DNA from 2 places in the Bradyrhizobium sp. USDA 223 genome. Region 2 is predicted to be linked to the other one. Evidence: predicted binding sites of a transcription regulator. Region 2 holds the regulator's gene; the other holds the start of a gene.
What was found. Region 2 encodes LexA, which represses DNA repair genes until DNA is damaged. Its sites were predicted from a motif close to TGTTCNNNNTGTGTTCNG; they were not measured.
Positions count from the first base shown of each region.

Region 1 (3,412 bases), 890 kb from region 2:
CGGAAACGGGGTGGCATCATATGGATAACGTAGAGCGGTCATTCGCCGCCGCGACGGCGGCTGGCTTCGTCGTGCTGGTGATAGGCCTGGTTCTGCTGGCGGTGCTGTAGCAGGCGCGCTGCTGCGGACGGAATTGACGTGCCGGGCCGTCCCATCGACGGTGCCGGCGCGCCTTGCCTCTCAAAAGTGGCAAAACAACCCCATGCACAGTAGGTCCTGGCGATTTCATCGCTTCGCCAATGGCTCGCTGGTAGTATTTAGCTACCCGGTGCATCTGCGGTCGCGGCGCCCCGACCGGCGATGCCGATCGGAGGTTCCGGCCAAGGACCGGAGCGGAGTGCCGCATCGCGGGCGGGCCAGGCCCGCTCCGGAGGGCGGTCCTGGCAGTGCTTAATGAACCTTGATCTCGTTCAGCGGCAGACGGAGCTCGGCGGCGCGCTCTTCGCGGTCCTTCTTGCGGAACTCGTTTTCCTTGCGCTCGAACTTCACCATCTCCTCGTGCGCCGCGTCCAGCAGCGGCTTTCGCCTGAGCGTATCGTGCTGCGTGTCGTTGTTCGTCATGATCAGAGGTCCCCAAAAGTTGCGGTCCCATCCCCACAGAAGGCCCGAGACCGCCAAAAGGTTCGGTGCCGTAGGATTACGGAAACATGACGGCGGCCCAGTCGCGCGTCGTTGATCCCGGTCATGTTCGCTTCGAGGAACCCGGCGCAGGCCCGGCTATTTCGGCGGCTGCAGCCCTGGCGATTTGACCCAATCGTTCAGATGATTGGCAACGTCGGCCTGGCGCGCCTTCTTGAGCAGCGCGTCCCGCTCCGGCCCCGGAGGTAGCTTGGACGCCTGCTCGCGGAGCTGCTTCACCCATGCCGACAGCCGGTCCTGAAGGGTCAGTTGCTGCTTGAAACGTCGTCGCTTCAACATGGCGCGCTCTTTCCGTGCCAGGAGGCGGGAGCGCGAGGTCAGCGGTCTCATCACCGAAGTGGCCACGGTCCGCGCGGTGATGATGCATTAGGATCCAGAAATGGATCCGCGTCTGTTCAGTTGTGCACTCAGTGCGGACGGCGTGACGATCCAGCATGGCAGGTTCGACCAGCTCCGTTGTCTCCTGGTCCAGTTAGAAAGACAAAATCCGCAAAAGAACATATTGCGAACTGAGAACAAATGAGGTACATTGCTTTTATCGCCGAGCTGCCTCGCAACTGTTTGTCCCTCACGCGAATCCTCGCCATAAGGAGCACGACCCAATGTCCGCAACTGCCCTGCGTATCGTCGAAGGATCCTCCATGGACAAGAGTAAAGCTCTGGCCGCCGCGCTCTCCCAGATCGAGCGGCAGTTCGGCAAGGGCTCGGTGATGAAGCTCGGCAAGAACGACCGCTCCATGGACATCGAGGCGGTGTCCTCCGGCTCGCTCGGGCTCGATATCGCGCTCGGCATCGGCGGTCTGCCCAAGGGACGCATCGTCGAGATCTACGGGCCGGAATCCTCCGGCAAGACCACGCTGGCGCTGCATACGGTGGCGGAAGCGCAGAAGAAGGGCGGCATCTGCGCCTTCATCGACGCCGAGCACGCGCTCGATCCGGTCTATGCCCGCAAGCTCGGCGTCAACATCGACGAGCTCCTGATCTCGCAGCCCGACACCGGCGAGCAGGCGCTGGAGATCTGCGACACCCTGGTGCGCTCGGGCGCGGTCGACGTTCTCGTGGTCGATTCGGTGGCGGCGCTGGTGCCGAAGGCCGAGCTCGAGGGTGAGATGGGCGATGCGCTGCCGGGTCTTCAGGCGCGGTTGATGAGCCAGGCGCTGCGCAAGCTGACGGCCTCCATCAACAAGTCCAACACCATGGTGATCTTCATCAACCAGATCCGCATGAAGATCGGTGTGATGTACGGCTCGCCGGAAACGACCACCGGCGGCAATGCGCTGAAATTCTACGCTTCCGTCCGCCTCGACATCCGCCGCATCGGTGCGATCAAGGAGCGCGACGAGGTGGTCGGCAACACCACGCGCGTCAAGGTGGTCAAGAACAAGCTGGCGCCGCCATTCAAGCAGGTCGAGTTCGACATCATGTACGGCGAGGGCGTCTCCAAGATGGGCGAGATCCTCGATCTCGGCGTCAAGGCCGGCATCGTCGAGAAGTCCGGCGCCTGGTTCTCCTATGACAGCCAGCGCCTCGGCCAGGGCCGCGAGAATGCCAAGGCGTTCCTGAAGGGCAACCCCGACATCACCGCCAAGATCGAGACCGCGATCCGGCAGAATTCCGGCCTGATCGCCGAGCAGATCCTCGCCGGCACGCCGGAGCGCGACGCCGACGGCGAGGAGCCGGCGGACGAGTAAGCCTTAACGCGAAGAGCTTTTCGCGAGGAGCGGGCACTGAGGACGTTGAGTTGCCGACGTCTTCGGTGCCCGTTTCGTTTGTGCGTTGCGTTGATCAGGTGGTGCGATGAAGCGGCTGATCTTGACGACAGATTCATCCGCCGCCGGCGCGATACAGCGGGCGGGCCTCGCCGACCTCGTCATGGCGATCGAGCGCCGGCTTGTTTGGGGATCGCTGCCGTCCACCGCGGAACTCGATGCATTCTGGCGCCTCGAAGGCTCGGGCTCTCACGGGCTGATCGAGCTGTTCTTAGAGTATGACACGGTCGAACTGTGGATGGAGCCAGAGCCAAATGCGCAATTGATCTTGCTCTGGCTGCTCGACCATTGCGGCAGCGATAGAGCGGCAGCCTCCAAACTCGTGATGCGTCCGCTGGACATCGCCGTGAGCGGTCTCGGTCCCGAGGGCCTCGCGAAGCTGAACCCGCCGCTGGTCAGGCTCACGCAAGATCACGTTGGCCTGGCGGGTCGCGCGTGGCGAGCTTATCGTGCGCCGACGCCACAGGCCTGGTTCGGCCTGCTCGAAACGGACTTGCGCCTGCTTCCGAAGCTCGAGCATTGCGTCGTCGCCCTGCTCGAAGAGCTTCCAAACGTGACCAGTGGCCTTGGCGCCACGGAAATGCGGATGCTGGAATCAATCGCGCCGGGTGGGGTGCAGCCCTATGACGTCTTCCCGGGATATCAGAAGCCTAACGAGCGTCGCGTCTTCGACTACTGGGAGGTGGGGGCGTTGCTCGATGGACTTGCGCGCTGCCCGGTGCCGGCCGTATCCGGCCTGGAGGAGGGACCGTTCACGCTCGACATGCATGATGATGCCCTCCGTCATGCACGATACAAGCAATCCCGCTTGTCGCTCACGGATCTCGGCAAGGCGATCCTCGCAGGAGACGAGGACTTCTGCCGCCATAATCCGCTTCGGCGCTGGTGGGGCGGCACCCTTCTCGCCAACGAACGGCTTTGGCGCTGGGATGACGAACGCCGGTTGTTGGTTGCGCCCTAGAGACACATTCACTGTTGTGGGGTAACCGAAGGCGTAATCCGCC
Region 1 covers NZ_JBIYDR010000001.1:1,377,151-1,380,562, forward strand. The annotation lists gene ABIA40_RS06020 (hypothetical protein) at 391-561, opposite strand; gene ABIA40_RS06025 (hypothetical protein) at 718-918, opposite strand; gene recA (recombinase RecA) at 1,242-2,330, shown strand; gene ABIA40_RS06035 (hypothetical protein) at 2,437-3,369, shown strand.
Region 1: the regulator LexA is predicted to act here: its motif matches at 1,133-1,150, upstream of recA (recombinase RecA).

Region 2 (3,412 bases):
CGCCGATACGCTGGAGGCGACGTCCGCCGGCATCCGCAGCGCGCGCGAGAGCGGCGCCGACATCCTGATCACGACCGGCGGTGCGTCGGTCGGCGACCACGACCTGGTCCAGCAGGCGCTCAAGGGCGAAGGCATCGCGATGGCGTTCTGGAAGATCGCGATTCGGCCCGGCAAGCCGATGATGCACGGTCGACTAGGCGCGATGCGCGTGATCGGCCTGCCCGGCAATCCCGTGTCGTCCTACGTGTGCGCCTTCCTGTTCATGGTGCCCTTGATTCGCGCCCTGTCGGGCCGTTCAGCGATTCATCATCAGCGCGAGCGCGCCGTGCTGGGCCGCGATCTCGCCGCCAACGACCAGCGCGAGGATTATCTGCGTGCGCGACTGGAGGTGCGCGACGACGGCACGCGCGTCGCCCTTCCCGTCAGCCATCAGGACTCCTCCCTGCTTGCGAATCTCGCTGCGGCACAGGTACTTCTCGTGCGTGCACCGTTCGCGCCGAAGGCCGAGGCAGGGACGCCTTGCGAGGTGCTCCGGCTGCCCGTCTGAGCCGCCCAGCCACACGCATTCCGCGAGTTTGGCCGCGTTCACCATAAATTAAGCAGTTGCGGAACACATATCGAACATATAGTGTCCGTTCATGATTTGTTTCGAGGATGTAGCGGCTTATTGCCGACTTCATCGTCTCGGAATCGAACGACATCAACCGGGGGACTTTGGTCGAGATGTTGACGCGCAAACAATACGAGCTTCTGCGGTTCATCAGCGAGCGTCTGAAGGAAAGCGGCGTGCCGCCGTCCTTCGACGAGATGAAGGATGCGCTCGACCTGCGCTCGAAGTCAGGCATCCATCGCCTGATCACTGCGCTCGAGGAGCGCGGCTTCATTCGCCGCCTGCCCAACCGTGCCCGTGCCATCGAGGTGATCAAGCTGCCCGAGCTCCAGGCCGCCGCCGGCAATCGCCGCGGCTTCACCCCGAGCGTCATCGAGGGCAATCTCGGCAAGGTGCGCGCGAGCTCCAGCCCGCCCGCGGACGAGGGCGAGCGCCCGGTCGCGGTGCCCGTGATGGGCCGCATCGCCGCCGGCACGCCGATCGAGGCACTGCAGACCCGCAGCCACACCATCAGCGTGCCGCCGGACATGCTCGGCTCGGGCGAGCACTACGCGCTCGAAGTGCGCGGCGATTCGATGGTCGAGGCCGGCATCCTCGACGGCGACATGGCGCTGATCCAGCGCAACGAGACCGCAAATACCGGCGACATCGTGGTGGCATTGATCGACGACGAGGAGGCCACGCTCAAGCGCTTCCGCCGCCGCGGCGCCTCGATCGCGCTCGAGCCCGCCAATGCCGCCTACGAGGTCCGCATTCTTCCGCCGAACCGCGTGAAGATCCAGGGCAAGTTGATCGGGCTTTACCGGAAGTACTGATACCGGAAGTCTCAAGCGCCGCGCGCGCTTCGATCGGCATCGGCGATCCAGGATCGGAGCGGATACTTGTCCGCTCCGGCTGGACGGTTTCTCTGGTTCTGCGCCGGCTGTCCGGTCCATCTTCCCGCGCGACATTCGCCCGCGCAGGCGCGCAGCCATTTCTGCTTCGCCGGTAGAGTTGTGCCGGCAGTGCTGATAGCTCCGGCCGAATGCAAGGACGCGAGGTTTGTTCCTATCGAATCCGGGAAAGATAATGTGATCGCGTGCTGCGAACGCGAGCCGCAGATTTGCCCATAACCGAGCAGAGCGTTGTATGCTTCCACTCTGATAGAGGCCTGCGCCTCGAAAGAGACGCGGGTCGCTATCCCAGCATGAGGAGCACCCGATGTGTGACTACAGCTTGCATGCCGTCGCGACGCGCCCCGCCGTAGTCGGCGAGACGATCGTCACGACAACCTTCCGCGGCACCTCGACGCGCGGCTTCGCTTCTGAAGCCGATCCCTCCGTCGCGGTCTGTCTGCTGCCGGGAACGGAGCTCGCTTTCGCCGACGACGTCCGCTACGACAACCGCTGGATCTGGACGCGCACCGTGAACTCTCGCGTCGGCAAGTTCGGCAAGATCGACCCGCACATTCCCGATCGCCATCATGACGCGATCGAATTTCCCGACGGCAAATATGTGCTGGTGACGCAGCTCGTCGAAGGCCAGCGCGCGACCGTGCTGCAATTGCCGGTGACGCAGCCGGCCCCCGAGCGCGAGCACAAGCCGCAGACCGTCGCCGACACGCGGCCCACGATCACGCGCCTGCCGATCGGCTGACGCCCTTCGGCCGAAAGGCCGAGCCCGGGATTGAAATTGCCGTCGCCGGCCGAGGCCGGCGAGCCCGGTGGGTTTTTGTTTCAGGACATTCGATCGGCGAGCCCGCCGCCGCGCCTCGTCGCCGCATGAAGTTTGGGCCGTCCTGCCTGAATTTTGAACGTTCGCTCCGCAGCCAAATGACCGATGCTGCAGTGGCTTGAGGCGGCGGACAGGCTCGATGAAGACCTTCATTCGCGTCGTTGAACTCTGGGTACCCGACCGGACGCGCATGCGGCTGGAATTCGGCGGCGGCCTCTACGACGAAGGGCTGTCCGCGTTCAAGGCCGTCAGCGAAGAGCTGCACTTCGGATATGACGAGGGACTTCCAGGCAAGGCCTGGGCCTGTGGCCACCCCGTCATCCTCACGAAATTCGCCAACTCCTATTTCAAGCGGACCGATCAGGCCGCTGCGGCCGGCCTCACCTGCGGCGTGGCGGTGCCGGTGTTCGCGGGCGAATTCCTGCAAGCCGTGCTGGTGCTGTTCTGCGGCGACGACGAGGCGCACGTCGGCGCGATCGAACTCTGGCACAACGATCCTGATCTCTCGCATGAGATGGGGCTCGTCGATGGCTATTACGGCACCGCGGACATGTTCGAATTCAACTCCCGCCACACCAGATTTCCGCGCGGCTTCGGCCTGCCCGGACGCACCTGGAAGGCGGGCCTGCCACTGATCATCAAGGACTTGCACGACGCCAAGAGCTTCTTGCGCTGGGAGGACGCCGCCAAGGTCGGGATCAATCTCGGCGTCGGCGTGCCCTACGGAACCGGTACCGACCAGACCTGGGTTCTGACATTCCTGTCCGCGCAGGCAACGCCGATTGCACGACGCTTCGAGATCTGGGTCCTGAACGAGGACCGTTCGGCGCTGGTCTTTCGCGCCGGCGATTGCAGCGCACAGACCGACCTCGCCGCACGCTATGCGGCGCAGTCCATCGCCAGGGGCGAAGGCAGCATCGGCGGCGCCTGGGCCGCCGGCATGCCCGCCCTCAACGACGATCTCACCCGTGACGGCTCGATCGCCGGCTCCGAAGCCTGCGCAGCCGGGCTGAGCCGAATGGTGGCCCTGCCGGTCATCGGCAACGGAAGGCTTGACGCCGTGCTGGCCTGGTATTTGTGATCCGCGTC
Region 2 covers NZ_JBIYDR010000001.1:2,268,256-2,271,667, reverse strand. The annotation lists gene glp (gephyrin-like molybdotransferase Glp) at 1-547, shown strand, start outside; gene lexA (transcriptional repressor LexA) at 724-1,425, shown strand; gene ABIA40_RS10360 (hypothetical protein) at 1,811-2,245, shown strand; gene ABIA40_RS10355 (GAF domain-containing protein) at 2,463-3,404, shown strand; gene ABIA40_RS10350 (ComEC/Rec2 family competence protein) at 3,411-3,412, opposite strand, start outside.